Regions from separate parts of the Bacillus inaquosorum genome, predicted to be linked through region 1. Evidence: a T-box and tRNA genes for the amino acid it is inferred to sense, from the RefSeq annotation. Region 1 holds a T-box; the other holds one or more tRNA genes.
The links. A T-box is a leader RNA that pairs with one kind of tRNA and senses whether it is charged. The one in region 1 lies ahead of tyrS (tyrosine--tRNA ligase), so its partner is inferred to be a tRNA-Tyr.
Positions count from the first base shown of each region.

Region 2: it has a tRNA-Tyr gene. The T-box ahead of tyrS (tyrosine--tRNA ligase) is inferred to sense a tRNA for this amino acid. The anticodon was not compared.

Region 1 is NZ_CP096592.1:3,943,552-3,959,617, forward strand. Features, by position in the region: gene M1M80_RS20000 (class I SAM-dependent rRNA methyltransferase) at 1-599, opposite strand, end outside; gene glxA (glyoxalase GlxA) at 720-1,100, shown strand; gene M1M80_RS20010 (DUF2711 family protein) at 1,134-1,811, opposite strand; gene celB (PTS cellobiose transporter subunit IIC) at 1,882-3,216, opposite strand; gene M1M80_RS20020 (S8 family peptidase) at 3,444-5,381, shown strand; gene sacX (SacY negative regulator SacX) at 5,831-7,210, shown strand; gene sacY (transcription antiterminator SacY) at 7,265-8,107, shown strand; gene M1M80_RS20035 (glycosyltransferase family 8 protein) at 8,160-9,020, opposite strand; gene M1M80_RS20040 (YwaF family protein) at 9,131-9,844, opposite strand; gene ywaE (tyrZ transcriptional regulator YwaE) at 9,995-10,510, shown strand; T-box leader at 10,505-10,717, shown strand; partial or broken gene tyrS (tyrosine--tRNA ligase) at 10,762-12,001, shown strand; gene M1M80_RS20055 (M28 family metallopeptidase) at 12,156-13,523, shown strand; gene M1M80_RS20060 (helix-turn-helix transcriptional regulator) at 13,567-14,406, opposite strand; gene M1M80_RS20065 (carboxymuconolactone decarboxylase family protein) at 14,475-14,858, opposite strand; gene M1M80_RS20070 (MFS transporter) at 14,845-16,059, opposite strand.
Region 2 is NZ_CP096592.1:977,605-993,670, forward strand. Features, by position in the region: gene perR (peroxide-responsive transcriptional repressor PerR) at 1-30, shown strand, start outside; gene M1M80_RS04800 (YgzB family protein) at 65-418, opposite strand; gene M1M80_RS04805 (nucleotidyltransferase-like protein) at 626-1,510, shown strand; rRNA gene M1M80_RS04810 (16S ribosomal RNA) at 1,739-3,288, shown strand; rRNA gene M1M80_RS04815 (23S ribosomal RNA) at 3,458-6,385, shown strand; rRNA gene rrf (5S ribosomal RNA) at 6,499-6,614, shown strand; tRNA gene M1M80_RS04825 (tRNA-Asn) at 6,624-6,698, shown strand; tRNA gene M1M80_RS04830 (tRNA-Ser) at 6,704-6,795, shown strand; tRNA gene M1M80_RS04835 (tRNA-Glu) at 6,830-6,901, shown strand; tRNA gene M1M80_RS04840 (tRNA-Val) at 6,911-6,986, shown strand; tRNA gene M1M80_RS04845 (tRNA-Met) at 6,994-7,070, shown strand; tRNA gene M1M80_RS04850 (tRNA-Asp) at 7,085-7,161, shown strand; tRNA gene M1M80_RS04855 (tRNA-Phe) at 7,174-7,249, shown strand; tRNA gene M1M80_RS04860 (tRNA-Thr) at 7,255-7,327, shown strand; tRNA gene M1M80_RS04865 (tRNA-Tyr) at 7,349-7,433, shown strand; tRNA gene M1M80_RS04870 (tRNA-Trp) at 7,439-7,512, shown strand; tRNA gene M1M80_RS04875 (tRNA-His) at 7,537-7,612, shown strand; tRNA gene M1M80_RS04880 (tRNA-Gln) at 7,622-7,693, shown strand; tRNA gene M1M80_RS04885 (tRNA-Gly) at 7,741-7,815, shown strand; tRNA gene M1M80_RS04890 (tRNA-Cys) at 7,821-7,891, shown strand; tRNA gene M1M80_RS04895 (tRNA-Leu) at 7,899-7,987, shown strand; tRNA gene M1M80_RS04900 (tRNA-Leu) at 8,269-8,350, shown strand; gene loaP (antiterminator LoaP) at 9,424-9,981, shown strand; gene M1M80_RS04910 (acyltransferase domain-containing protein) at 10,134-11,090, shown strand; gene M1M80_RS04915 (MATE family efflux transporter) at 11,133-12,491, shown strand; gene M1M80_RS04920 (class I SAM-dependent methyltransferase) at 12,576-13,244, shown strand; gene M1M80_RS04925 (4'-phosphopantetheinyl transferase superfamily protein) at 13,423-14,202, shown strand; gene fabD (ACP S-malonyltransferase) at 14,269-16,066, shown strand, end outside.

The sequences.
Region 1 (16,066 bases):
GTCATGGCGCCTTCATTCAGATCCACTGCGTATTGAATGCCATTTTCCAGAATGATGATTGGGAACTCGCCTCTTTCCCCCTTCACGAAGTCATCATCTTCAACATATTGTCCCGCCGTGTAGAAGCGTTTTTTCTCGTAAATGGCTTTATAGTTCAGTTCCAGCTCATCCAAAGCGGAAATCAGCATGTCTTTAAAGGCGTAAATGCCTTTGCTGTACCATTGAACCAGCAGATAGCCGTCATAATAGTCAATCGTGATGCCGCCAACGCCGTCTCCCTCACCATTGAACATGCGAAAAGCCGTTGTATCTTGGGCCGTGAAAAGTTTGGCGCGCGCTTGAACCGCTTTTGTTAATTTGCTGAGAAAAAATGCTTGGTCAATCTGTTCATGCTTATTGCGGGTAAGCGTCCAGCCGACCCCTTTGTTTTGCAGGCCATAATAGCCCCGCGCAAGAAACTCGCCGCTCTCAGACACGATATCAACGAGGTCTCCTTCTTTCACGTGCCCCGCACTCCCTGCGAGAGCTTCCTTTTCGATGAGCGGATAGCCTTTTTTGATTTTTGCAGCATGTGCTTTCTTTAGGGTGAGTAGCTTCATATATTTCGTCCTCTTTCTGTTTGCTTTCTCTTATCGTACCACAAAACGCCAAGATGTCTGCATTGACAGAAAGGAAAGGTTTTTCTACGATAGACAAAAAGAGTTACGAGGAGGAGCAGCATGGCAAAACGAATTGACCATACAGGCATTATGGTAAGGGATATCAACGCGTCCATCACATTTTATGAAGAGGTTCTCGGCATGAAATTGAAGGATCGCATCACACATACGAACGGCGTAATCGAGCTTGCTTTTCTTGGCTTTGAAGACGGTCCGGAAACAGAAATCGAACTGATTCAAGGCTACAGCAGTGAGCTTCCCGTCGAAGGAAAAGTGCACCACATTGCCCTGCTGACGGATGACATCGCGGCTGAATATACAAAAGCGGAAAGAATGAACGCGAAATTTATCGACGAAGAGATCACAACTCTTCCAAACGGGTACCGTTACTTCTATATTGAAGGTCCTGATGGCGAGTGGATTGAGTTCTTTCAGCGTTAAAAAAAAAGAACGTACATTTTGTACGTTCTTTTTTTATCTATACCAACTGATATACGTTGACTCATCGCAAATCATGGCTTCCCAGCCCATACGCTGAACCAAGTCATTGATGTTTTCATCTTTCGCTAAAAAAACATTAATGAATGAGTCATATACACTCATAAACACAAAGTCCATTTTCTTATCAGTCAAAATGAGCTCTGCGGCGGCTTCATCAAGTATCGTCTGCAAGTTAGCCTCAGCTGTATCCAAAAAGCCGCTGTTTTCCACAATTGGTTCTGAGTAATAAAACCGCTTGGATCCGTTCGAACCAAGCACTTTTACCAAACCAGGGATATGAAAATTTGAAATATGGTCCTCACTAGGACAAAAGAGACCTTCTTTTATGTTTGCATGTAAAAGTTTAGCCAAATCTTGTCTCGCGCACTCATCCCTTAAGGCGCCTATCGATGTCATTAAAGCAAGCGCCAGCTCAGCATGTGTTTGAAAGCCGCAAGAGGACATAACCTTCTTCCATGAAACAGCTTTGCCTTTTTCCCTTATTTCCTCATCATTTGGATAGATATGCTCATAATCATTTTTTCTCTTTGCTTTTTCCCATCCTTCAGGCATTTGAATAAAAGGAGAAAATAAAATAGCAGCTGATGTATATTCGACTGGTATTTGTTTTAAGATTGGTAATTCGTCTTCTAACCATATGTAATCTAGCATGCGCACCCCCTTTACATATTCTAACATTTACTTATAGTTGTTAGAAGACCATCAGCCCTTTTACGTTACATCACGAAACATTCTCACCCCCGGATTCAACCGCACTCTCTTCCTTCCATTTTTGATGATCCCATATTCTGAAAAACGGATAGTAGATGGCGCAGGTGATCAGCAGATTCACCAGCTGCATAACAGCACCCGATACCTTTCCGCCTGTTGCCAGGTAGCCTGATATGAGCGGCGGCATCGTCCATGGCACGGCGATTCCGGCCGGCCTTGCCACCAGTCCGGTGCTCATGCCGATATAAGTTGCGGTAATCGTGAGGAGTGGTGCGATGATAAAAGGAACAATGAGGAGCGGGTTCATGACAATTGGCATACCGAAAATGATCGGCTCGTTGATATTAAATAGCGCAGGGCCAATCCCTAGTCGGCCAAGCTGCTTCATTTGTTTGCTCCGGGAGCGCACAAGCATCGTCAGGACAAGCGCCAGCGTCGCTCCGCTCCCGCCGACATTGATCCAAATTTGAAAGAACTGAGTCGTAAAAATACTCGGCAGCGCCTCGCCAGCCTGAAACGCGAGACGGTTGGCATCCATCGCGCCGTACCAAATCGGCGCCATGATTCCGCCAATGATTGAAGCCCCGTGAATCCCGCACGACCAAAGCAGCATCTGCACAAATTCCGCGATCAGGCTTCCGCCCAGACTGCCGCCAAGAATGGAAAGCGGTGTGCCAAGCAGGTCTCCTACGACATTGTGCAGGCTCTGAAAAGGCGTCATTTCAATCAGAAGACGCGCCAGCCACACTAGAAAAACAATGATAAAGCCGGGAATCAGCGCGACAAATGATTTGCTTACCGCCGGCGGCACGCCGTCTGGCATTTTGAAGACGATATTTTTTTGAATAATGTACCGATAAATTTCAGTTGAAAACAAAGCGATCAGCATGGCGACAAATAAACCCTTGCTGCCAAGCAGTGTGATCGGGATTCCGCCCCCGACCATGATGGATTCCGTTGAGCCATCCGGCGTAAACGGCACTTCAAACGGCGTTGCCAACAGAAATGCGGCAATTGATATCGCACCGGCTGATAGGGCATCGACACCATAGCTTTCTGCCAGCCGATAGGCGATTCCAAACGCGGCAATCATCGCCATAATATCAAACGAAGCATTAACCGGATATCCAAGCTTATCCGCCCACTCTTTCCCAAACACACTCATCATGAAATCAGCATAACCGGGAATCGGCAGGCTCGTTAAAATCAAAAAGACAGACCCGATAATAATCAGCGGCATGGTCAGGATAATTCCGTCACGCAAAGCGCTGAGATGCCGTTGCCCGGCAATTTTCCCAGCGACAGGCATTATTTTTTCTTCCATCACCCGAGTGAATGCGCTCATCTGAAAAGCCCCCTTTTCTCATTGCTTTGTGAACAACCTTCGCAATGTTTTCTTTATCTTATTTTGAAAACGCTTACAAATTCATTTGGAAAATTTCCTCTTCCTGTGGAAAAAATCTGCATTCTGCTAAATAATCTGTCCATGAAAATATTTTTTCCTCCTTACTATCAAACTCTCTTTTTTCTCCGATATATATATCAAACATCATAGAAAAAAGGAGATGAACCATGAAAAACATGTCTTGCAAACTCATTGTATCAGCCACTCTGTTTTTCAGTTTTCTCGCCATAGGCCCTCTCGCTCATGCGCAAAACAGCAGCGAGAAAGAGGTTATTGTGGTTTATAAAAACAAAGCCGGCAAGGAAACCGTTCTGGACAGCGATGCTGAGGTTGAACAACAGTATAAGCATCTGCCGGCGGTAGCGGTCACAGCAGATCAGGAGACAGTGAAAGAATTAAAACAGGATCCTGATATTTTGTATGTCGAAAACAATGTCTCCTTCACCGCAGCAGGCAGCACGGATTTCAAAGTGCTGTCAGACGGCACTGACACCTCTGACAACTTCGAGCAGTGGAACCTTGAGCCCATTCAGGTGAAACAGGCTTGGAAGGCAGGACTGACAGGTAAAGATGTCAAAATTGCAGTCATTGACAGCGGGATCTCCCCCCACGATGACCTGTCGATTGCCGGCGGGTTTTCAGCTGTCAGTTACACCTCTTCTTACAAAGATGATAACGGCCACGGAACACATGTCGCAGGGATTATCGGAGCCAAGCATAACGGCTACGGAATTGACGGCATCGCACCGGAAGCACAAATATACGCGGTTAAAGCGCTTGATCAGAACGGCTCGGGGGATCTTCAAGGTCTTCTCCAAGGAATTGACTGGTCGATCGCAAACGGGATGGACATCGTCAATATGAGCCTTGGCACGACGTCAGACAGCCAAATCCTTCATGACGCCATGGACAAAGCTTATGAACAAGGCGTTCTGCTTGTTGCCGCCAGCGGGAACGATGGGAACGGCAAGCCAGTGAACTATCCGGCGGCATACAGCAGCGTCGTTGCGGTTTCAGCAACAAACGAAAAGAATCAGCTTGCCTCCTTCTCAACAACTGGAGATGAAGTTGAATTTTCAGCGCCGGGAACAAACATCACGAGCACTTACTTAAACCAATTTTATGCGACAGGAAGCGGAACATCCCAAGCGACACCGCACGCCGCTGCCATGTTTGCTTTGTTAAAACAGCGTGATCCTGCCGAGACAAACGTGCAGCTTCGTGCAGATATGCAGAAAAATATCGTTGATCTTGGAACAACAGGCCGCGATCAGCAATTTGGCTACGGCTTCATCCAGTATAAAGCGAAGGCAACAGATTCAGCGTACGCGGCGGCAGAGCAAGCGGTAAAAAAAGCGGAAAAGACAAAAACACAAACCGATATCAACAAAGCGAGAGAACTCGTCAGCCAGCTGCCGAATTCTGACGCCAAAACAGCCCTGCAAAAAAGACTGGATAAAATACAGTCAAACAGAAATGTAAAAGATGCGAAAGACAAAGTCGTAAAGGCAGAAAAGTATAAAACACAGCAAACCGTCGATACAGCCCAAGCTGCCATCAACAAGCTGCCGAACGGAACAGACAAAAAGAACCTGCAAAAACGCTTAGACCAAGTAAAACGCTATATTGCATCAAAGCAAGCGAAAGAGAAAGTGGCGAAAGCGGAAAAAAGCAAAAAGAAAACAGATGTTGACAGCGCCCAATCAGCAGTCAGCAAGCTGCCGGCAGGTGCAGAAAAAACGTCCCTGCAGAAGCGCCTTACCAAAGTGAAAAGCACCAATTTGAAAACGGCGCAGCAATCAGTCGCAGCAGCAGAAAAGAAATCAACTAATGCAAATGCGACAAAAGCACAATCGGCAGTCAATCAGCTTCAATCAGGCAAAGACAAAACGTCCTTGCAAAAACGGTTAGACAAAGTGAAGAAAAAAGCAGCGGCAGCCGAAGCAAAAAAAGTCGAAACTGCCAAAGCCAAAGTGAAGAAAGCGGAAAAAGACAAAACAAAACAATCAAAGGCATCCGCTCAGTCTGCAGTGAATCAATTACAAGCATCCAATGAAAAAACAAAGCTGCAAAAACGGCTGAATGCCGTCAAACCGAAAAAGTAACCAAAAAGCCTGTAAAACTTGTATTCTAAGTCTTACAGGCTTTTTTACATCCCTAAAAACACCACGCACAACCTTTTTCCCATTCACCGCACAGGCTTTTCATACTATTGCTATCCAGCCATGAACAGCATAAAATGAACGTTATTACAGTTATCACCACATATGGCGGGATTGTGACTGGTCAGGCAGGCAAAACCCAATGATGCAAAGGGAGTATTAGTGTCCAAAAAAATCAGGACATTTTAACTCTTCTTTTCGTGTTGGGCTTATAACGGCGCCATGGACAATCCCTATTTTCATGCTCCGTCACCGACGCGGGCATTTTTTGTTGTCCCTGCACGTTTTGTCATTATCAGCCGGTATTTCTCACTTTTTCATTTTGATTGTCAACTTTTCATTTGATACGATGAACAAGCCGACTTTTCTTCAGCAAAGGAGGTTTTGATTGCTTGCAAAAAGAGATTGCAAAAGAATTATTGCTCCTCGCAGGAGGAAAAAGCAATATTATCAGCATCAGTCATTGTACGACCCGTCTTCGTTTTGAGGTAAAAGACGAGACGAAAATCGATATACATGCCATAGAAAATCTGCAAGGTGTACAGGGCACCTTTTTCCGATATGGGCTATTCCAGATTATCTTCGGAGCAGGCATCGTCAACAAAATATATAAAGAAGTCGTTCACGTGTGGGAGGCCGCGCCTTCTGAAGAGTCTGTTCAACAGAAAAAGGCCAGCCGGAAGCTGAACCCTGTCGCAGCATTTGCAAAAACACTGTCCGATATTTTTGTGCCGATTATCCCGGCAATAACAGCAAGCGGCCTGCTCATGGGGCTGATCGGAATGATTAAGGTGTTTCACTGGTTCGCAGCTGACAGCCCGTGGATCAAAGTGCTCGACCTCGTGTCCAGTACAGCCTTTATTTTGCTGCCGATTTTGGTCGGCTTCAGTGCCGCACGGCAATTTGGCAGCAACCCATATTTAGGGGCAGTGATAGCAGGGCTCCTGACGCATCCTGATCTGCTGGACCCGTCTATGCTCGGCAGTAAAACCCCCGCTTCCTTAGACATCTGGGGGCTGCATATACCAATGATGGGCTATCAGGGCTCCATTATCCCGATTCTTCTCTCCGTTTATGTCATGAGCCAAATCGAGAAGCTGTTAAAATCGATTGTGCCGAAGTCGCTCGATGTCGTCATCATTCCTTTTATTACGGTTATGATGACAGGGTGCCTCGCGCTGATTGTGATGAATCCCGCCGCGTCTATCATCGGCCAGATCATGACACAGTCGATTGTCTATATTTACGATCACGCCGGCATTGCCGCCGGAGCCCTGTTCGGCGGCATCTACTCCACCATCGTTCTATCTGGCTTGCATCATAGCTTTTATGCGATAGAGGCAACGCTGCTTGCTGATCCGCATGTAGGAGTGAACTTTTTAGTGCCGATATGGTCGATGGCGAATGTGGCCCAAGGCGGAGCGGGGCTTGCGGTTTTCTTCAAAACGAAACAATCAAGCCTGAAGAAAATTGCGCTCCCTGCCTCCCTGACCGCGTTTTTAGGCATTGTGGAGCCGATTGTATTCGGAGTAAATGTCAAACTGATCCGCCCCTTTATCGGAGCTGCCATCGGCGGCGCTATTGGCGGAGCATACATGGTTGCGGTACATGTCGTGTCGAATTCCTACGGACTGACAGGCATTCCGATGATTTCAATCGTGCTGCCGTTCGGCGCAGCTAATTTTGTTCATTATATGATCGGTTTTTTGATCGCGGCCGTCTCTGCTTTTATAGCTACATTGTTTCTCGGGTTTAAAGAAGAGACAGAATAACTGGATTTATTCGTTTTCATTCATAAAACGGGGGATGAAAGGACAAAAAAAGCTATGAAAATTAAAAGAATCTTAAATCATAATGCTATCGTCGTAAAGGATCAAAATGAAGAGAAGATTCTCTTAGGTGCAGGAATTGCGTTCGATAAAAAGAAGAATGATATTGTCGATCCGTCAAAAATAGAAAAAACCTTTGTCAGAAAAGATACACCTGACTATAAGCAGTTCGAAGAGATTTTAGAAACATTGCCGGAAGACCATATTCAGATTTCCGAGCAAATTATCTCCCATGCCGAAAAAGAGCTGAACATCAAAATCAACGAGCGCATTCACGTCGCTTTTTCAGACCATCTTTCCTTTGCGATCGAACGCCTGAGCAATGGAATGGTCATCAAAAATCCGCTGCTGAATGAGATCAAAGTTCTTTATCCGAAGGAATTCCAGATCGGCTTGTGGGCCAGAACGCTAATTAAAGATAAACTTGGGATTCACATTCCTGATGATGAAATCGGCAATATTGCCATGCATATCCACACAGCAAGAAACAATGCCGGTGATATGACACAGACGCTTGATATTACAACAATGATCCGTGATATTATCGAGATTATTGAAATTCAGCTGTCAATCAATATTGTTGAAGATACCATTTCTTATGAACGGCTTGTGACCCATCTCCGCTTTGCCATTCAGCATATCAAAGCGGGTGAATCCATTTACGAGCTGGATGCAGAAATGATCGACATTATTAAAGAGAAGTTTAAGGATGCCTTCCTGTGTGCCCTAAGCATCGGCACATTTGTGAAGAAGGAATACGGCTTTGAGTTTCCTGAGAAAGAATTGTGCTATATCGCCATGCATATTCAGCGGTTTTACCAACGGTCAGTCGCACGCTGAGGCAAACAAAAAAACGCTTTTGAGCTGATCAAAAGCGTTTTTTATATCCGATTTATTGGTTGATCGCCGGATTGCTGATTGTATTCCACTTCGTATACGACATGTAATGGAAATACTGATCGCGATACGGGTGTTTCGTATTGGAATTCCAAGGCTTTTCTCCGCCGCAGAAGTGGACAATGGCCGGGTTTTCTCTCGTTTCTCTATAAAGTTTCTGACCTAACAGCGTCGCAGGCGTTTTTTGTTTTAATATGATATAGGTTTGAGCGTTCCAGCGCGGATGAAGTTCATACCACTGATCATACAAGATCGCATTCAGTGCATCTTGATCGTGCAGCACAAGAAAGTCTTCAGACGGGTTTTCATTGATAAAGTTGATGACTTTTTCTGTGATGTTTTGCTTTCTCCAAGGTTCAAAATCAATAATCATGATACCTGAGTTAAAATACTTCCCTGTATCACTGACATTCATTTCTTTCAGGCGTTCATGCTGCCCCGCATCCTCAACAGCAGCAACCGTATATGGCGCAATATCCAAGTCCCACAGTTTCGAAATATCCTCAAGGATAATCGCATCACAGTCGATATAAATCATTCGTTTGATGCTCTCATCCTTAATTAAGTCAGGAATCGAAATGCGGTAATACGCCGCTTTTGTAATATGGCTGCTCTCTACCGCATGTTCATACATATTGGTATCCACTTCTAAAAATTCAATCGGGACGCCGAATTTCAATGTGGTTTCTTCCAGTCTTCTTTTGTTATCAGGCTTAATTCCACCATCAATGACGTATAATTTTATCTCTCTCTCCCGATCCATATTTGTCAATAAAGAAACGAACATCCCACCTAAATGACGAGCATAATTATCATCTGCGCATGACACGATATGCATAATTTCATCTTTCTTCAATGGTATTCATCTCCCTTTGTGTTGTACAAGTTACATTCCCGATTTCAGAAAATTAAACACTATTCTTCAATATTTTTTTAGACAGAATGTGCTATACAACAAAAAAGGTGTCACTTTTTGAACATGCGATATAGCCAATAAAGGACAAAAAAGCTTGCGATCGTAATGGCTTCAGCCGAAGCGATATACCACGGCCACGGCCCGAGAACATCCAGGAGAGAAGAACCGCCCGGTTTTTTCGTCAAATACATGTAATTCGCGCCAATCCAGCGGTCAAGCAGATAAATGCAGACTCCGTACACATTGACAATCAGGACGGTCACCCATAATGAGCGCTGGCCCATTCTGTAAGTGCCGACCACCGCCATCAGCAGGCAGGATAAAAACACAGACCCATGCGAAATAAAAAAGAGGATATATCGCACATGCGGAAATGAAAACATACCGAGGTCAGGTGTCAAAAGAGCCTGAATCGAGCTGCCGATGCCGACAAAATATAAAAATACAAACAGCCTCCTGCTTTTGGTCACCAGCATGATGGCTGACAAATACACCGACAGGTCACTAAGCTGGAGAGGCAATGAAGTGCGCACCGACCACCTGCCCGTGGCAATCATCCATATTTGATAGCCGATTTGCGAACCAAGCAACAGAAATACAAACAAATAGCGCAGAAACCGGCTGACATTAGGCCGCTTGACCGCCTTGCGGAACAGAAACAACAGAATGGCCAAAAGAGCGATAATCGCTAACGTCACCACATGCTCTGCTGAAAAAAGGTGAAACGGATCATGTTTATAGACGGATTGAACATATTTTTGCAAGATTGCACCCCCGTTTGTGGTCTTTTCTTTATTTTGGGGTTCTTGCGGCGTTTTTTATTCAACCGATATATTGGCTTGAAGTTCAAACCAAACTCTGTTAAAATTCATTTCATAGCTAATGATTCTGAAAATTTAAGGCAGGCCTAAAAAATGGAACGTTCCTATCAACATCAGCAGCTTCGGAAAGAAGAACATGACACACTTTCTAAGCTTAAACAAATGCCCGTTGAGTCACTGAACCTGGAAGCCATATCGATTGCGACGAACCTGTATCGGTCTGCGCAAAAGCTCCGTGTCAAAATGGAGACTGAGGTTCTTTCTTCTTATAAACTTTCTTGGACCGCTTTCTCCATTCTTTATGATCTATGGGTATGGGGGAAGCTCGAAACGAGAAAAATTGCTGAACTGTCAGGCATTTCAACAGCTACAGCAAGCAACGTGATCAAAACGCTCGAAAAAAAGAGTTTTTGCCGTAAAAGCATCGACACAAGAGATCGACGACTCGTGTTTGTCTCCATCACCGATTCCGGCAAACAAGCGATCGAAGAACTCTACCCGGAGTTTCACAAAGGGGAAGCAGAGCTCATTGCGGGAATGACGAAGGACGAACAGAAAACACTGACAGAGCTGCTTAGAAAGGTAGCTGACAATCTTCATACCACATAAGCTTTGACGGGAATCCAGTAGCGGTTTGTCTCCCTGTTTCAGAGAGCCGGCGGAAGGTGCGAGCCGGCACACAGGCAAACGTGAATTACCTCCCCGAGCTTTCTTTGTGAACCTTAGTAGCAAAGAACGGAAAACCGTTATTCGAATGAGCGGAAGACGATGTCTTCAACCAGGGTGGTACCGCGTGCATTGAGCCACGTCCCTTATCGGGATGGGCTCTTTTTTGTGTTTCTAAAAAAGGAGGATGAACGATGAAAATATTTGATCAGCTTACAGCTGCACAGCAAAAAGAAGTCGAAAGACAGCTTCAGTTATACATGACAGGCGCCCATGAGGTCATACCGCCCGAGGAATTAAAGGCGAAGCTCGTTAAATCGATTTCCACAGGCACACCGCTTAAAATTAAGCTCGGATTAGATCCATCTGCACCAGATGTGCATTTGGGCCATACAGTTGTGTTAAACAAGCTTCGCCAATTTCAAGAAAACGGCCACATTGTTCAGCTGTTAATTGGGGATTTCACAGGAAAAATCGGGGATCCGACCGGAAAATCAGCAGCCAGAAAGCAGCTGACTGATGAAGAAGTTCAGCACAACGCCAAAACATACTTTCAGCAATTCGGAAAAGTGCTTGATCAAGAAAAAGTCGAGCTTCACTACAACTCGAAATGGCTGAAAACATTGAATCTGGAGGATGTCATTGAATTGGCAGGCAAAATAACGGTAGCCCGCCTGATGGAGCGCGACGACTTTGAAGAACGCATCGCCATGCAAAAACCGATCTCACTCCATGAATTCTTTTACCCGCTGATGCAGGGATACGATTCCGTTGTTCTCGAAAGCGATATTGAATTAGGCGGAACAGATCAGCATTTCAATGTGCTGATGGGACGGCATTTCCAAGAACGATACGACAAAGAAAAACAAGTTGTCATCCTTATGCCGCTCTTGGAAGGCTTGGACGGCGTTGAAAAAATGTCGAAGTCAAAACACAACTACATCGGCATTGACGAACATCCAAACGACATGTACGGAAAAACAATGTCACTGCCCGACAGCCTCATGAAAAAATACATTCATTTGGCAACGGACTTAGAGCTTGAAGAGAAAAAAACAGCTTGTGAAAGACTTAGAAACCGGCGCCGTTCATCCAAGGGATGCCAAAATGCTTTTAGCCAAAACGATTGTCCGAATGTATCACGGAGCAGAAGCCGCTGAAGCTGCCGAACACTCGTTTAAAACAGTCTTTCAGGAAAACAGCCTGCCTGAGGATATTCCGGCTGTGAAATGGGAAGGCGAGAAAGCGCCAGCGGTTGTCGATCTGCTCGTCACATTGAAGCTTCTCTCTTCGAAGAGCGAAGCGCGCCGCATGATTCAAAACGGCGGTGTCCGAATCAACGGAGAGAAAATAACAGATATCCATGCTGATGCAGAGGTAAAGGAAAATATGATCATCCAAGTCGGCAAACGCAAGTTTTTAAAACTTCAATAATCTAATATCCAGAAACGCTTATGACCCTTCATTCATAAGCGTTTTTTTGCAGGTATAAAGCACTGTCTTTTCAAAAACGCTCTCCATTTTGCAGGAAATACCTTTAGCATCCCGAAATAATCCTCATCCATACATTAGGGGAGGTTTATTTTCGATGAAAAAGCTTTTGACTGTAATAACGATGGCTGTTTTAACTGCCGGAACGGTTCTCTTGCCGGCACAGAGTGTCACCCCTGCCGCCCGCGCTGTTCAAATATCAGATAGCGAGCGAGAGCTCCCATTCAAAGGAAAGCGTGCGTATTCCACCATTTCTCAGCTCAGTGAAGCAATCGGCCCCAGAATAGCCGGAACTGCCGCTGAAAAAAAGAGTGCCTTATTGATCGCCTCAACCTTGAGAAAATTAAAGCTTGATGTGAAGGTTCAACGATTCGGTATCCCTGACCGGCTTGAGGGAACGCTGTCTTCAGAAGGACGCGACATTCTTCTCCGGGCGGCATCCGGCTCAGCCCCGACTGAGGAAAAAGGGCTGACGGCTCCGCTTTACAATGCCGGCTTAGGTTATCCAAAGGACTTCACCGCTGACGCCAAGGGCAAAATCGCCTTGATTGCCAGAGGAGATCTGACATTTTACGAGAAAGCCAAGAACGCCGAAGACGCCGGAGCGAAGGCTGTCATCATTTATAACAACAAAGAAAGCCTCGTGCCTGTGACGCCAAACCTGTCGGGAAATAAAGCCGGCATTCCTGTCGTTGGAATTAAGAAAGAAGACGGTGAAGCCCTTACCCAGCAAAAAGAAGCCACCTTAAAACTAAACGCATTCGCAAACCAAACCTCCCAGAACATCATTGGTATCAAAAAACCAAAGAACATCAAACATCCAGACATTGTGTACGTGACGGCCCATTACGACAGTGTTCCTTTTTCGCCCGGAGCAAATGACAACGGCTCAGGAACCTCTGTCATGCTGGAAATGGCGCGCGTTCTAAAAAGCATTCCTTCTGACAAAGAAATCCGCTTTATCGCTTTCGGCGCTGAAGAGCTCGGCCTGCTCGGCTCCTCTCATTATGTAGAACATCTATCGGAAAAAGAGCTGAAACGAAGTGAAGTGAACTTTAACTTAGACATGGTAGGCACAAGCTGGGAGAATGCGTCTGAGCTGTATGTCAACACATTGGACGGCCAATCTAACGCTGTTTGGGAATCCAGCCATACGGCCGCTGATAAAATTGGGTTTGACAGCCTGTCTCTGACACAGGGAGGATCATCTGATCATGTGCCGTTCCACGAAGCCGGCATTGATTCCGCCAACTTTATTTGGGGAGACCCGGAAACCGAAGAGGTTGAGCCTTGGTATCATACTCCTGAAGACTCGATCGAGCATATCAGCAAAGAACGCCTCCAGCAGGCGGGCGATCTTGTGACAGCCGCTGTCTATCAAGCTGTGAAAAAAGAGAAGAAACCGAAAACCAATAAGAAACAAATGAAGGCCAAAGCCTCTGACATTTATGAAGATATTAAATAAGAAAGACGGCACTTGATGCCGTCTTTTTAAGGTAATGAGCTATTTAGCTGTCTATAAGTAAAGCTTTCAGTTTATCTGCCGTATTTTCTTTCTCTAACGGCCGATAAATGGTCAGTTTCAAATCCGGTGAGTCATAAATTTGCAATGTCATATGCTCCATCACCATTGTGCCCGCTGCCGGGTGATGAAGCACTTTTTCTCCTGCGTGTGTGCCTAACACTTCGTGGTGGTTCCACCATTTTTTAAATTCTGGACTTACTTCAGTTAACTCATCGATCAGCTCTTTTATCCATGCTTCCCCGAGAAAGCGGCTGGCTGTCGATCGAAATTGTGCGATGAGTTTTTTGGCGTGGCTTTCCCAGTCGTCCAGCAGATTCCGGTACTCTTTCGACGTGAAACATCGCCATATGGCGTTCCCTTCCTTTCTGCCCATTTGGCCAAAATCGCCGAACACAGCACACGCCGCCGTGTTCCAAGCAATAACGTCCCACTTTTCGTCAGTCACATAAACAGGGCAATTGGTTAAATGATCAATAAAGTGCCGCACAGCCAGAGGAAGGCTCTTGTTTTCCTCATCCTGATCATCTAAAAGAACATGATGTCCTGCCAACAGAAAGACATGGCGTTTTTCCTCGTAATTCAATTTGAGCACTCTTGATATGCTTTCCAGTACCTGTGTCGATACCCGAATATCCCTTCCCTGCTCCAGCCATGTGTACCATGTGACACCGATACCGGCCAGCTGGGCCATTTCCTCTCTTCTTAAGCCTGTCGTTTTCCTTCTGGTGCCTAAAGGCAATCCGAATTCTTGCGGAGAAAGCTGCGCCCTTTTTAATTTTAAAAATTCACCAAGTTCTTTCCGTTTTTCTGCCATACCGTCCACATACACACTCTCCTCCTGCATAGAATTTCCTATTTGTATTCTACATAAAAAAGGAGAAGGTTTTTATATTATTTGTTTCGTTCTGCAAATACTTCCGCAGCCACAGGCAAAATGGTATTCAGCGCATTCGGGAATCCTGAGTAAATAATCATCTGCATCATCACTTCTATGAGTTCTTCTTGTGTCCATCCGACATTTAGGGCTCCGTTAATATAGAATTTTAACTGTTGCGTATTGCCCAATGCAGTCAATCCGGCAACTGTTGCTAATAATCTGGATTTCAGATCAAGGCCCGGTCTTGAAAAAATCTGTCCGTAATTAAACTCCACAGCAAGCACACCAAGGTCCGGAGCGATGGATTGTTTAAAACTGTCTACGATCGCTTCATAGTTCTCCTCATCAATTTGTTTTAGAATATCTAACCCTTTTTTATAATGTTCACTTGTTTGCACCAGCTTCTATCTCCCTTCTGATATCGCTTTGTTTAGCAGCTCGATTTATGGTAACCCTTGAACTGAAGGCAATACCAATCATGATCATCCCTAGAATACAAACGCCGTTCCAATGAAACAGCATCCAGACTGCACCGCCTGCATACGACCCCAAGGCGCCGCCTAAAAACGTGCTGACCATAAAGATGCCATTCAATCTGCTTCTCATATCAGCGGACAACTGGAAAATCTCCGCCTGACATGCCACCTGGTTCGCCTGAATGCCCATAGTGATGAATAAAGCGCCCAGCACAATCACAAGCATTGAGGTCCGGCCCGCCATTAACAATACAAATGACAATAAGGTAAAAGACATACAAAGCTTGTTGGCAAAAGCCGCTCCTTTTTGATCAATAATCCGGCCGATCAGAGGAGTCGCAAAAGCCCCGCCAATCCCCACCAAACCGATTGTTCCGGCAGTCTGGCTGCCAAACGAGAATGGCGGTTCACTCACCATAAACACTAACGTCGTCCAAAATAAACTGAAGGCGCCGAACATGAAGCCTTGGTTTACACATGCTTTTCTTAATGCTTTCTCCTTGATCAAAAGCGGAAATAATGAAGAAATGAGTTTTCCATAACCAACGGCATGTGTCCCTTTGCTTTTCGGAAAGCAGAAGCGAATGATCAGCATAATGATGACGGCTGCTGCACAGGCAAGCCAATACATCACACGCCAGCCATATTGGGCATCTATCGCCCCGCTGACCACTCTCGCACCTAATATTCCGCAAACCAAGCCGATAGCTACGTTTCCGAGTACTTTTCCTCTATTCTTGTCATTTGCTAAACCTGCCGCAAACGGCACAAGGATTTGAGGAATAATCGTGAAGAACCCCAGCAATAAATTTGTGATGACCAGCCATGAAAAGCTTACAGCTAACGCTGAAGCGGCTGAGCAAACCCCCACTAAGAACAGCAGGCCCACAATGAAGCGGCGGCGTTCAAATAGATCTCCCAATGGAACAAGCAGCAGATTCCCCGCTGCATAGCCGATCTGCGCCAATGTAGCAATCATCCCAGCTTGTGCCGCTGTCACATGAAACGTGCCTGCCATGCTGACAAGCAATGTTTGATTGAAATAGACATTAGCGACAGTAAACCCGCTAGTCACCGCCATCAGAAAGATCAAACCTCTCGATAATGAAATGGAATGTTTCATGTTTGCC
Region 2 (16,066 bases), 1.3 Mb from region 1:
CAAGAGTGTTCGAAAAAAGAGAACCATTAAAAATAAGCTGACCGCACGAAACGGTCAGCTTATTTTATTTGGACATTTTCTTTTTATTATAAGACTCATCAAATTCTTTTCCTTCTAATCCCTTATCTAAAGTTAGCGGCTCTCTGCAATGCATGCACATATCTACTCTTCCTAAAACCTTTGTCTCTTTTTCACAGCCCGGACATATAACGCGAACCGCTTTGGTCGAAAGCATTCCGATCCAAAAGTAAACAACCGTACTGAGACCGATGGATAAAAGCCCAAGTATCATAAACAAACTAGAAAGCAAAACTGACTCTTTGAAAAAGATCCCGATGTACATAATGATAAACCCAACGAAAACCAAACTTAACGCAAATGTTCTGATTTTATTAATTTTGCTGGAGTATTTCGCCATGTCCATCCCCCTCTGATTTAACTATAGCACAAACCCAATGGGATTTTCTTCATGTTTTCGGTTGAACTGGAATTTACATATGGAGACTTACAGTGAAATTGTTTATAATAGTTCAATGTGTTTAGAAAAAAGGAATTTCGTTTTAACCATAGAATTGAATCAAATAGAGAATAAAAAAATTTGAACAATTGCATTGGAGGAATAGTGATGGATAATCTTCTCCGTCCAATTTACCAAGAAAGAGCAAGTCATCCCAATACATTGGCTGTCATTATGATTGAGAGAAGAAACAAAACATCTTCCTTAACAGATAACTTTGATGCTGCTCTGCTGGTAATTGTAAAGGAGGCTGACGAGCCTGTTTTTATAAAGCATTATGAATTTGATCAAAAAACAGCTTCTTTGCATGTGGTAACAGATTCTCAGATTCAAGAATGGATTTTGCTCGGGACAAATAGAAGAATCATAGATTGGATTGTAAATGGCAGAGTCATGTTTGACCGTAATGAATACATTGCCGAGCTGATTGACAGGCTGAGTACATTTCCGTTTGCCGAACGCAAACTGAAGATCGGACTCGAATACGGCAAATTAATCAGAAGATATGTTGAAGGAAAAGCTTTTTTTGAAGCGAATCAATTTTTAGATGCCTACAACGCGGTTGTTCATGCGTTGCATCATTTAGCGCGTATTGAAGTAATCGATAGGGGATTTCACCCGGAAACAACGGTATGGAGCCAAGTGCGCCAGATGGAGCCCCAAGTGTACAAATTATATTCCGAGCTGATTGAAAGTCACGAGAGCTTGGAAAAAAGACTCGAATTATTATTCTTAGCAAATGATTTTCTCATCCATTCCAAAGCTGAGATCGGTTCAGCACATCTTTTCGAAGTAATGAAAGGAAAAGACATTTGGCAATTTGGTGAGCTTCTTCAGCATCCTGACTTAAAGCACTATACCCAAGACCTTGGCGTTATGCTTGATTACCTGACGGAAAAGGGACTTATCAACGTTTGCCAGATAGAAACGAAAGGACAGGCTGTCTATCACCGAGGATATTTTTTTAAAAAAGATGTTGACTCTGATTCTTGACCATGTTATATTATTAAACGTCGCTGATGCGCTTCTGAAAAAACAAGCTCACAGCGGCGGAGAAATAAATTAAAAAACATTTGACAAAAGAAAGTCGAAATGTTATATTAATAAAGTCGCTTCAACAAGAAGTGAAAATGATCTTTGAAAACTAAACAAGACAAAACGTACCTGTTAATTCATTTTTAAATAAATCGCACAGCGATGTGCGTAGTCAGTCAAACTACTTTATCGGAGAGTTTGATCCTGGCTCAGGACGAACGCTGGCGGCGTGCCTAATACATGCAAGTCGAGCGGACAGATGGGAGCTTGCTCCCTGATGTTAGCGGCGGACGGGTGAGTAACACGTGGGTAACCTGCCTGTAAGACTGGGATAACTCCGGGAAACCGGGGCTAATACCGGATGCTTGTTTGAACCGCATGGTTCAAACATAAAAGGTGGCTTCGGCTACCACTTACAGATGGACCCGCGGCGCATTAGCTAGTTGGTGAGGTAACGGCTCACCAAGGCAACGATGCGTAGCCGACCTGAGAGGGTGATCGGCCACACTGGGACTGAGACACGGCCCAGACTCCTACGGGAGGCAGCAGTAGGGAATCTTCCGCAATGGACGAAAGTCTGACGGAGCAACGCCGCGTGAGTGATGAAGGTTTTCGGATCGTAAAGCTCTGTTGTTAGGGAAGAACAAGTACCGTTCGAATAGGGCGGTACCTTGACGGTACCTAACCAGAAAGCCACGGCTAACTACGTGCCAGCAGCCGCGGTAATACGTAGGTGGCAAGCGTTGTCCGGAATTATTGGGCGTAAAGGGCTCGCAGGCGGTTTCTTAAGTCTGATGTGAAAGCCCCCGGCTCAACCGGGGAGGGTCATTGGAAACTGGGGAACTTGAGTGCAGAAGAGGAGAGTGGAATTCCACGTGTAGCGGTGAAATGCGTAGAGATGTGGAGGAACACCAGTGGCGAAGGCGACTCTCTGGTCTGTAACTGACGCTGAGGAGCGAAAGCGTGGGGAGCGAACAGGATTAGATACCCTGGTAGTCCACGCCGTAAACGATGAGTGCTAAGTGTTAGGGGGTTTCCGCCCCTTAGTGCTGCAGCTAACGCATTAAGCACTCCGCCTGGGGAGTACGGTCGCAAGACTGAAACTCAAAGGAATTGACGGGGGCCCGCACAAGCGGTGGAGCATGTGGTTTAATTCGAAGCAACGCGAAGAACCTTACCAGGTCTTGACATCCTCTGACAATCCTAGAGATAGGACGTCCCCTTCGGGGGCAGAGTGACAGGTGGTGCATGGTTGTCGTCAGCTCGTGTCGTGAGATGTTGGGTTAAGTCCCGCAACGAGCGCAACCCTTGATCTTAGTTGCCAGCATTCAGTTGGGCACTCTAAGGTGACTGCCGGTGACAAACCGGAGGAAGGTGGGGATGACGTCAAATCATCATGCCCCTTATGACCTGGGCTACACACGTGCTACAATGGACAGAACAAAGGGCAGCGAAACCGCGAGGTTAAGCCAATCCCACAAATCTGTTCTCAGTTCGGATCGCAGTCTGCAACTCGACTGCGTGAAGCTGGAATCGCTAGTAATCGCGGATCAGCATGCCGCGGTGAATACGTTCCCGGGCCTTGTACACACCGCCCGTCACACCACGAGAGTTTGTAACACCCGAAGTCGGTGAGGTAACCTTTTAGGAGCCAGCCGCCGAAGGTGGGACAGATGATTGGGGTGAAGTCGTAACAAGGTAGCCGTATCGGAAGGTGCGGCTGGATCACCTCCTTTCTAAGGATATTTACGGAATATAAGACCTTGGGTCTTATAAACAGAACGTTCCCTGTCTTGTTTAGTTTTGAAGGATCATTCCTTCGAAACGTGTTCTTTGAAAACTAGATAACAGTAGACATCACATTCAATTAGTAAGACAAGATATCACATAGTGATTCTTTTTAACGGTTAAGTTAGAAAGGGCGCACGGTGGATGCCTTGGCACTAGGAGCCGATGAAGGACGGGACGAACACCGATATGCTTCGGGGAGCTGTAAGCAAGCTTTGATCCGGAGATTTCCGAATGGGGAAACCCACCACTCGTAATGGAGTGGTATCCATATCTGAATTCATAGGATATGAGAAGGCAGACCCGGGGAACTGAAACATCTAAGTACCCGGAGGAAGAGAAAGCAAATGCGATTCCCTGAGTAGCGGCGAGCGAAACGGGATTAGCCCAAACCAAGAGGCTTGCCTCTTGGGGTTGTAGGACACTCTGTACGGAGTTACAAAAGAACGAGGTAGATGAAGAGGTCTGGAAAGGCCCGCCATAGGAGGTAACAGCCCTGTAGTCAAAACTTCGTTCTCTCCTGAGTGGATCCTGAGTACGGCGGAACACGTGAAATTCCGTCGGAATCCGGGAGGACCATCTCCCAAGGCTAAATACTCCCTAGTGACCGATAGTGAACCAGTACCGTGAGGGAAAGGTGAAAAGCACCCCGGAAGGGGAGTGAAAGAGATCCTGAAACCGTGTGCCTACAAGTAGTCAGAGCCCGTTAACGGGTGATGGCGTGCCTTTTGTAGAATGAACCGGCGAGTTACGATCCCGTGCAAGGTTAAGCAGAAGATGCGGAGCCGCAGCGAAAGCGAGTCTGAATAGGGCGCATGAGTACGTGGTCGTAGACCCGAAACCAGGTGATCTACCCATGTCCAGGGTGAAGTTCAGGTAACACTGAATGGAGGCCCGAACCCACGCACGTTGAAAAGTGCGGGGATGAGGTGTGGGTAGGGGTGAAATGCCAATCGAACCTGGAGATAGCTGGTTCTCTCCGAAATAGCTTTAGGGCTAGCCTCAAGGTAAGAGTCTTGGAGGTAGAGCACTGATTGGACTAGGGGCCCCTACCGGGTTACCGAATTCAGTCAAACTCCGAATGCCAATGACTTATCCTTGGGAGTCAGACTGCGAGTGATAAGATCCGTAGTCGAAAGGGAAACAGCCCAGACCGCCAGCTAAGGTCCCAAAGTATACGTTAAGTGGAAAAGGATGTGGAGTTGCTTAGACAACCAGGATGTTGGCTTAGAAGCAGCCACCATTTAAAGAGTGCGTAATAGCTCACTGGTCGAGTGACTCTGCGCCGAAAATGTACCGGGGCTAAACGTATCACCGAAGCTGCGGACTGTTCTTCGAACAGTGGTAGGAGAGCGTTCTAAGGGCTGTGAAGCCAGACCGGAAGGACTGGTGGAGCGCTTAGAAGTGAGAATGCCGGTATGAGTAGCGAAAGAGGGGTGAGAATCCCCTCCACCGAATGCCTAAGGTTTCCTGAGGAAGGCTCGTCCGCTCAGGGTTAGTCGGGACCTAAGCCGAGGCCGAAAGGCGTAGGCGATGGACAACAGGTTGATATTCCTGTACCACCTCCTCACCATTTGAGCAATGGGGGGACGCAGGAGGATAGGGTAAGCGCGGTATTGGATATCCGCGTCCAAGCAGTTAGGCTGGGAAATAGGCAAATCCGTTTCCCATAAGGCTGAGCTGTGATGGCGAGCGAAATATAGTAGCGAAGTTCCTGATTCCACACTGCCAAGAAAAGCCTCTAGCGAGGTGAGAGGTGCCCGTACCGCAAACCGACACAGGTAGGCGAGGAGAGAATCCTAAGGTGATCGAGAGAACTCTCGTTAAGGAACTCGGCAAAATGACCCCGTAACTTCGGGAGAAGGGGTGCTCTGTTAGGGTGCAAGCCCGAGAGAGCCGCAGTGAATAGGCCCAGGCGACTGTTTAGCAAAAACACAGGTCTCTGCGAAGCCGTAAGGCGAAGTATAGGGGCTGACGCCTGCCCGGTGCTGGAAGGTTAAGAGGAGCGCTTAGCGTAAGCGAAGGTGCGAATTGAAGCCCCAGTAAACGGCGGCCGTAACTATAACGGTCCTAAGGTAGCGAAATTCCTTGTCGGGTAAGTTCCGACCCGCACGAAAGGCGCAACGATCTGGGCACTGTCTCAACGAGAGACTCGGTGAAATTATAGTACCTGTGAAGATGCAGGTTACCCGCGACAGGACGGAAAGACCCCGTGGAGCTTTACTGCAGCCTGATATTGAATGTTGGTACAGCTTGTACAGGATAGGTAGGAGCCTTGGAAACCGGAGCGCCAGCTTCGGTGGAGGCATCGGTGGGATACTACCCTGGCTGTATTGACCTTCTAACCCGCCGCCCTTATCGGGCGGGGAGACAGTGTCAGGTGGGCAGTTTGACTGGGGCGGTCGCCTCCTAAAAGGTAACGGAGGCGCCCAAAGGTTCCCTCAGAATGGTTGGAAATCATTCGCAGAGTGTAAAGGCACAAGGGAGCTTGACTGCGAGACCTACAAGTCGAGCAGGGACGAAAGTCGGGCTTAGTGATCCGGTGGTTCCGCATGGAAGGGCCATCGCTCAACGGATAAAAGCTACCCCGGGGATAACAGGCTTATCTCCCCCAAGAGTCCACATCGACGGGGAGGTTTGGCACCTCGATGTCGGCTCATCGCATCCTGGGGCTGTAGTCGGTCCCAAGGGTTGGGCTGTTCGCCCATTAAAGCGGTACGCGAGCTGGGTTCAGAACGTCGTGAGACAGTTCGGTCCCTATCCGTCGCGGGCGCAGGAAATTTGAGAGGAGCTGTCCTTAGTACGAGAGGACCGGGATGGACGCACCGCTGGTGTACCAGTTGTTCTGCCAAGGGCATCGCTGGGTAGCTATGTGCGGACGGGATAAGTGCTGAAAGCATCTAAGCATGAAGCCCCCCTCAAGATGAGATTTCCCATTCCGCAAGGAAGTAAGATCCCTGAAAGATGATCAGGTTGATAGGTCTGAGGTGGAAGTGTGGCGACACATGGAGCTGACAGATACTAATCGATCGAGGACTTAACCACATTTCTAATCATGATGTCACATCTGTTATCTAGTTTTGAGAGAATAAGTTTTTACAAAAAACACTTGATTTTCTCAAGAATACATAGTATAATGTTAAATGTCACTGAAATTGTCTGGTGATGATGGCGAAGAGGTCACACCCGTTCCCATACCGAACACGGAAGTTAAGCTCTTCAGCGCCGATGGTAGTCGGGGGTTTCCCCCTGTGAGAGTAGGACATCGCCAGGCAGACTTCATTCCGCAGTAGCTCAGTGGTAGAGCTATCGGCTGTTAACCGATCGGTCGTAGGTTCGAATCCTACCTGCGGAGCCATTATTGGAGAGCTGTCCGAGTGGTCGAAGGAGCACGATTGGAAATCGTGTAGGCGGTCAACTCCGTCTCAAGGGTTCGAATCCCTTGCTCTCCGCCACTGATACTTATACATAATCACAATTGAAAGTCTGGGCCCGTTGGTCAAGCGGTTAAGACACCGCCCTTTCACGGCGGTAACACGGGTTCGAATCCCGTACGGGTCATTATATGATGGAGGATTAGCTCAGCTGGGAGAGCATCTGCCTTACAAGCAGAGGGTCGGCGGTTCGAGCCCGTCATCCTCCACCATTATCATCGCGGGGTGGAGCAGTTCGGTAGCTCGTCGGGCTCATAACCCGAAGGTCGCAGGTTCAAATCCTGCCCCCGCAACCAAAATAATTCAATACGGTCCGGTAGTTCAGTTGGTTAGAATGCCTGCCTGTCACGCAGGAGGTCGCGGGTTCGAGTCCCGTCCGGACCGCCATTTAAATAATAAGGCTCGGTAGCTCAGTTGGTAGAGCAACGGACTGAAAATCCGTGTGTCGGCGGTTCGATTCCGTCCCGAGCCACCACCTATGCCGGTGTAGCTCAATTGGTAGAGCAACTGACTTGTAATCAGTAGGTTGGGGGTTCAAGTCCTCTTGCCGGCACTGTTTTTCAAAACTTAATGTGGAGGGGTAGCGAAGTGGCTAAACGCGGCGGACTGTAAATCCGCTCCCTCAGGGTTCGGCAGTTCGAATCTGCCCCCCTCCACCATTTATAGGGGCATAGTTTAACGGTAGAACAGAGGTCTCCAAAACCTCCGGTGTGGGTTCGATTCCTACTGCCCCTGCCAAATTTATGACATCTTGAGATTATGGCGGTTGTGGCGAAGTGGTTAACGCACCAGATTGTGGCTCTGGCACTCGTGGGTTCGATTCCCATCAATCGCCCCATATTATCATTGGGCTATAGCCAAGCGGTAAGGCAACGGACTTTGACTCCGTCATGCGTTGGTTCGAATCCAGCTAGCCCAGTCTCACTTTTATATCAACTGCATATGATGTATTAAGTTCCTTAAGATGCGGAAGTAGTTCAGTGGTAGAACACCACCTTGCCAAGGTGGGGGTCGCGGGTTCGAATCCCGTCTTCCGCTCCAATTACGGCGGCATAGCCAAGTGGTAAGGCAGAGGTCTGCAAAACCTTTATCCCCGGTTCGAATCCGGGTGTCGCCTTTCTTTTGCCGGGGTGGTGGAATTGGCAGACACACAGGACTTAAAATCCTGCGGTAGGTGACTACCGTGCCGGTTCAAGTCCGGCCCTCGGCACCAATTTTACTTACTTGGTAAGTTGAATTGGTGTTTACGTGTTTAAACTATAACTAATCATATTAATGATCTACTCAAGTAGATCATTTTTTTATTGCTTTGATTTATCATAAGCAGCTAAGTTCCGATACATGATCATAAAGCTGCTTGAGCCATTATGTTTAGCTAAGTCTCTTAACACTTTTTTATTATTATATTTCCAAAAAAACTTTTTTGAAATACGTTGACACTTTAAAAGATCCATGATATATTTATATTCGTCGGTTAGATACGACGAAAAACTTGCCGGTGTGGCGGAATTGGCAGACGCGCACGACTCAAAATCGTGTTCCTTCTGGAGTGTCGGTTCGACCCCGACCACCGGTATATACTTGGTATTAACAAGATATATCAGTTTATTATTATGGAATGAAGATAGGTAATTACCTATCTTTTTTTGTTTGCACATAATAATATTAGTAAGGTCGGTGTTACTGTGGCCCACTTACAAAAGCTTCCTTTGTATTGTTATTTTGCAGATTTTCAGTTGCATATCGACTGACTTGTTAGGACGTAGATATCTGGCTACGTTGCCTGTGCCTGTTTCTTACTTGGAAAGGTGAAAAGAGGTACCGCCTGTTCAGTCTCCAAAAAACATGAAACAAACTCTTCCACATATCAAAGCAAATAAAAGTAATATTACCAATTAAAGAAACCTAGGCTTCAACCTTGTATCCTGATATTATGCCCTCTATGTATAGATAATGTAAAGCCACTTATCAGAAGTGACTGTTACTCCATACTTAGAGGCTTTTTTTGAAAAGGATAAATTTTTTAAAAAAACTAAGATTATTGGTCTTCATACATGTTTATGTAAAAGAAACAAAAGGTATAAGCAGGTAACCTTTTAATTTAGCAACCCAATTCTACTGTTTACTTGAAATAGATAAGGCTATCGCAAGAAGCATTCTTTATAACATATAATTACTTAATCTTGTGCGCTTCTCTACATGAAACTTTATACCAGATTTATTTTTAGCATTACTAACAATTTTGTCTTTTACCGTGCATAGTATTATAATTCCTATGTTGTCACAAAGTATCCGTATTTATGAATTTTTCGATATTTCATATTTACATTTAGAAGAATTATTAGTAAACTTTAACTGTAAATGGAATTACAAATAGGATAGAACAAATGTTGTATTACTCATTAAAAGTTTACTTTAAGCTAACTAAATATTTTTGTATACGCTGTGTAATACTTCAACTGTTTTTTCTTTTCCGGGGACCTATACTTGTTCTATTTCACATAAAAAGAACCACAGAAAGTTAATCGTTGTTTCGGCACGTTAATGGACTAAGGGGATAATAGAGAGTGTTAGCGTAGTGCTGGTTACTCCTGGACGATAGGGCGAAGCTATGCCTTTATTCAAATGTTGAAAGGGATGGGTATTTGAATGTCTTGGTATGTCCTTTATGTCGAAACAGGTCAAGAAGAAATTGTGAAATGTTTGATCAAAAAGTATTTTGCTGAATTAATAATTGAGGTAATTGTTCCGAAAAGAAAGATACGAGAAAAGCGACAAGGTAAACTATATGAGGCAAGTAGACTTTTATTCCCAGGGTATGTATTTCTTAATACGTATATGAATATAGACATATACTATGGACTCAAAAAAATACCAAGATGTTTCCGTCTTCTTAATTCATATAAATATAAAACTGATTATCTGGTAGACGATGTGAGTCATAATATAACTAGTGTCTTTTGCACGATTGAAGAAAAAGAGATCGCGCCAATTCTTCAGTTATTGCAACAAAATGAAACAATTGGTTTTTCGCAAATTTATAAAGAAAATTCAGAAATAACTGTCATTTCTGGTCCTTTAAAGGGTCTTGAAGGAATTATAAAAAAAATCGATAAGCGTAAAAACAGAGCCAAAATTGAGTTGAATTTTATGGGAGTAATAAAATTGGTTGATGTGGGAGTTGAAGTGTTAACCAGAGACAGCTAAATAAAGTCTTAATATTTAAAAATTTAAACTTGTAAATTAGCCCCCTTTCCAAGGGAAAATTCATATTTCTCTTGGAAAGGGGACTTTTTGTATGTCAGACTTTAGCTAATTTTATCAGGGGAGTGGTGTCTATTGTTAGGTGTGATGAGGTTATGAAGGAAAAAATCATTTTTATGTTTTCGGGACAAGGCACTCAATACTTTAAAATGGGAAGGGAGTTGTATGAACATGAATCGATTTTCAGTAAAAACATGGGTCAGCTGGATGCGGTATTTCAAAAAGCCACTGGAAAATCGATAATTAATTATATCTACAATGAACATCGTTTAAAAAGCGATATTTTTAGTGACTTGTTCTATACGCACCCTGCAATTTTTATAACAGAAGTTGCTTTGGCTCGTTTGCTGGTTTCAAAAGGGATACGTCCTCATGCGGTAATAGGGTCTAGTATGGGTGAATATGCTGCTGCTGTAGTGGCTGATGTTTTCCATCCAGAAGAGGTTCTAAATATTTTGATAGATCAAGTTCAGCTATTGAATAAGTTCAGTTCACCGGGAGGAATGATGGCGATCCTAGATACACATAAAATTTATGATGAGGTTCCAATTCTTCATCATCATGCCAATCTCGCTGCAATTAACAATGAATCCCATTTTGTAATAAGTGCTAATCAGGAAGGAATAAATACGGTGGAGCGATATCTTCGCTTAAAAGAAATTACTTATCATAAGCTACCTGTAACAATTCCATTCCATTCTGAGCATATTGAATTGGCGAGCGAAGCAGTTCAAGAGAGTTTGTCTCAAATATCATTTAAATCACCGTGTCTTCCGTTTTATTCCTCTGTGACTGGGAAAAAACTAGAACATTTGACTGCTGAGTATTTTTGGAATGTGCTAAAAAAGCCAATCCATTTTATTAGAGCTTTAACAGAAGCGGTGGATCATGGAGGGACAATTTTGATAGATTTAGGGCCTTCAGGCACATTAGCCAACCTAGCCAAAGCTCATTTTAGGAATCGTACAGATATATCTATTTTTAGTATTCTTTCACCATATACTGATAACGTCAGGGCATTAGAAAGTGTGTATACCAAGAGTGTCCAATAATGTGAAAATGAATCAAAAAAGACTAAGGAGGAAGATAATAGAGTGAATAAAAGAATTATTCAGTTGGCCTTTCCAATTTTTATTGAAAGTGCTCTGGTTATGGTTGATGGTCTTATTCATATAATTTGGGTTGGGCAATTAGTTGGCGGTAAGGCAGTAGCTGCGGTAGGTGCTTGCTTTCCTATCATTTTGGCAATGTCAGCAATCGCTAACGGAGCGGCAAAATTAACTTCAACACCCATGTTACAGCGTTTTCTTTCTAAGAAAAATCGAGATGATGTGGTGCAAAAACAAATTAATGTCTCATGGTCTTTTGCCATCTTTATAGTACTGCTTGTGTCAGTGGGAATTTATCTTGGTGCTCAATGGATTCTAAAAATGCTGGGAACACCTGAGGGTATTATTGAACTGGCAATAGGATATCTTCAAATTATGGCCATTGGTTTCACTATTATGTATTTCTCATTTTTAATTACATCCCTGCTGAGGGATGTTGGGTATACGTTTGCACGGATGCTTTTTATTGTGATTGCCACAGCTGGAAATTTAGTGCTGGTCCCCATGTGGATTATAGGGATCGGTCCCTTTCCTAAGTTAGGATTATATGGGGCAGTATTTGCTTCTTTTATTGTTTCGATTATTGCTATCATCGTTTCTGTGGGCTATCTCTTACGACATTATAAAGGCTTACTCATTAAACCGACAAAATTAAGATGGGATCGCGACATCCTAGTTCCATTATTACCGATAAGCATCCCTGTTTTTATACAACAGTTTCTATTGGCTTTGGGGTACACATGCATTATTATTTTTGTCAATCCTTTTGGGATTGATGCGACAGCGGCATTCTATATCATTAGCCGAATTGATTCCCTTGTGGCACTACCGGCAATTGCGGTTATGATTGCTATGACGATCCTAACAAAACAATTGGTGCAGGGGGAGAAACTGGAGAGAATCAAGAGTCTTTTTCATTGGGGGCTACTCATTAATTTTCCATTTACATTTTTAATAGCATTGTCCTGTTTTCTCTTCCCTGAATGGATTATAAGGATCTTTATAACTACCCCATCTATTGTCACGATTGGTGCGGATTATTTGAAAATCATCTGCTTTGGCTATCTCCTTTTTACACTTTTATATGCTTGTAATGGCATCATTAACGGGGCTGGAAAAGGAGGGGTCACCTTAGTTTTTTCCTTAGCTTCCCTCCTTGTAATCAGGGTGCCTGCTGCAGCGATACTTACACAAGCGGGCTTTAAAGTAACGGGCGTATGGTTCGCAGTTCTAACTAGCTTTATCGCGTTGGCAATATGCAGTTGGTTATATTATCTATCTGGTTTATGGAAGAAAAAATTGGATGTTAAAGAAATGAAAACACAGGGAGTTATGCCATCTTAAATGAGTTAGACCGCTGAGCGGCTAACTTTTGAAGCTCAGGTCACAGGAGAAGGGAAAATATTATCTTTGAAGGAGTGATGAGATATGTCTGAAAATCCAACCAAGAGTTACAAGGGACCGGGTATGAACGGTGTTATTGGTACTTGGTATGCGAAGAACACACAGAAAAAAATCGAAAAATATACACGGGATGCGAAAAAGGTTTTAAAGGCCTTATCTGATGGGGATTCTGTGCTGGAGCTAGCTCCTGGTCCTGGCTATTTATCGATTGAACTGGCTAAGTTAGGGAATTTTCAGATTTCCGGGGTGGATATTAGCGATAAGTTTGTACACATGGCACAGAACAATGCCGGCAAAGCAGGGGTGGACGTTGATTTTCGTCATGGTGATGCGGCACAGATCCCGTTTGATGATGAATCCTTTAATTTGGTCGTTTGCCGGGCGGCTTTTAAGAATTTTGCTCAACCGGTCATAGCACTAAATGAGATGAAAAGAGTATTAAAACCGGGAGGTAAGGCAGTTATCATCGATTTTAAAGGGGATGTGCCCAAAGCAGATATCAATAAATTTGTAACGGATGATATGGGATTCAAAGGACTGAATGCCATGATTATTAAGTGGATGTTTCGAAATGTAGTGATTAAGCAAGCCTATACGAAAGAGAAGTTTATGGCATTCGTCAAAGAGAGTAACTTTGAGACATGTGACTTAAAAGAAGGTCTCATTGGAATAGAGGCATGGTTAGAGAGATAGTTGACAGCGTTTGTAAATGAAAATAGATATTGATATTTTGATGGAGTCAAAGGAACTTATTCTTCGAGACTCTCTTTTTTATTTCAAAATCGGGGTTTTGATTATCATGCATTGAAATGATTTTGATAGCTATAAGTTTAGATAAAGCATATTTCACTGGTGAGAAAGGATGAATAGGATGCACAATGAAAACTTGCCGATGCTGTGGACAACCCGCCTGGCTTTTAAAAGGGAGGAAGAACAGGACTTTCCATCGACTTGTTGCCTATGCTATTCAGACTCATTTCACGATTATCTACAAACAAAATCATTTCTTCATCCAAAGGAAAGGGTCTATTTTAGCCAATTGCAGTTTAATAGGAGAATAAAAAGCTACCTGGCGGGCAGATATGCAGGAAAAAATGCTGTATCACTGCTAAGTGGGGAAGAGAAATTAAGTGCAATTGCAATTGAACCGGGGATTTTCCATCAACCGGTTGTTCACTTTCCAGGCAGGTCAGCAATTCAAGTCACCATCTCTCATTGTGATGATTTAGGCATGGCACTCGCATATCCGGATACCTGCCCACTAGGTGTTGATATTGAGCGGCTTCAAGCGGATAAACAAGCGGTATTGGCTGGTCAGATGACGGCTGAAGAGCATGGTTTGATACAATCACTGCCTTTTTCTTCAGTTCATTCGCTCACCCTTTTCTGGACAGTCAAAGAAAGCTTGTCTAAAGTGTTGAAAACGGGGTTTACATCCCCGATTGACATCTTTGCCATTCGTACAGTGGAGGTAGCCCATCCTGTGGTAACAAGCTACTTTGAAAACTTTCCACAGTATTGTGCCACCTCGTTTTTTTTTACATCTTATATTTGTTCCATTACCCATCCAAAAGGAGTTGATTGGCCAAAAGACTCTATTTACCGCTTATTATCTCAGGTAACGCCAGTATTGGAGAGGATAAATACATAGATTGATGGTATGCCAATAACCCGATGTTATATGATTTTGAAAACTAAAAAAGAAGGGGATAAGATAATGACCGTTTATGTTTTTCCAGGACAAGGGTCTCAGAAAAAGGGAATGGGCGAGGGATTATTTACAGAATTCCCTCATTTAACTAAGCAGGCCGATGATATACTGGGGTATTCCATTCAGACATTATGTTTGGAAAACCCAGAGGAGAGTCTAGGGAAAACCCAATATACGCAGCCTGCATTGTTTGTCGTTAATGCATTTCACTATTTAAAAAGGATAAAGGAAGCGAATGAAAAGCCGGATTATTTGGCAGGACACAGTCTGGGAGAGTATAATGCTCTTTTTGCCGCAGGGGTATTTGATTTTGAAACAGGTCTTAAGTTGGTTAAAAAAAGAGGCGAGTTGATGAGTCAATGCTATGGCGGCGGGATGGCGGCAGTTGTTGGCTTGAATGAACAGCAGATTGCCGAAGTTTTGGCCTTAAACGGGTTGGCTCAACTGGATATTGCCAACTACAACTCACCGACACAAATGGTTTTATCCGGTTCACAAGAAGATATTACGCGAGCAAAGGGGATCTTTGAGCAGACACCAAATGTCCAGTTGTTTGTCCCGCTAAACACAAGTGGTGCTTTTCATTCTCGTTATATGCAAAAAGTTAAATCGGAATTTTCTGACTACTTGGATGAATTTTCTTTCTTTGCCCCAGCCATTCCTATCATATCTAATGTTGAGGCAAGACCGTATGGGGAAAATATTAAGGATAATCTCATTGCACAAATTGATCATCCTGTGAAATGGACGGAAAGTATCCGATATTTAATGGGCAAAGGGGAAACGGACTATCTAGAACTTGGGCCGGGTCATGTCTTAACCAATTTAGTTAACCAAATTAAAAGGAAAGCAAGTCCTTTGATCGTAGAGGACAAGCCAACACTAGTTATAGAAGAGATTGAAAAGACGGCTGAAAAAGCGCCGTCGCCTGATATACCCTCCCGCTTAACAGCTTCTTCCCTGGGGAGTGACAGTTTTAAGAAGGATTATAACCTCAAATATGCGTACTTAACTGGCGGGATGTATCGGGGCATTTCCTCAACTAGTTTAGTAGTGCGTGTCGGCAAAGAGGGTATGATGGGTTTTTTTGGAAGTGGCGGGTTGAAACTAACGGAAATAGAACAGGCTATTGTCACGATTCAAAAGGAGTTATATCAGGGGGAACCCTATGGTTTTAATCTAGTTCACCAGTTTAATCATCCGCAAAGGGAAGAAGAAATCGTTAATCTATTTTTAAAAAATGGCGTGAATGTCATTGAGGCCTCCGCTTTTCTAGGTATGACGCCTGCCTTAATCATCTATCGGGCGAAAGGCTTAAAGCCCTCTGCTGATGGCTCAATTGGATGCCACAATCGCATCATTGCCAAAATCTCCCGGCCGGAAGTCGCTGAGGCTTTCTTAAGCCCTGCCCCTGAACGCCTGCTGAATAAGCTGGAAATGGAAGGGGGAATCACTTCCCAGGAAGCGAAATGGCTTCGGCAGGTTCCCATGGCAGATGACATTACTGTAGAAGCTGATTCAGGCGGACATACAGACAGTGGCGTTTCCTATGCGTTGTTGCCGACCATTATTCGGTTACGGGATCGTCTTGTAGAAAAATACGCCTATAAAAAAGAGATTCGTATCGGTGCGGCAGGTGGCATTGGTACCCCTGAGGCTGCTGCTGCGGCTTTTACCCTTGGAGCAGCATATATACTCACAGGTTCTGTTAATCAATGTACCGTGGAAGCGAACACCAGCGATGCTGTAAAAGATTTGTTGCAACAAATGAATGTACAGGATACTGATTATGCGCCGGCTGGGG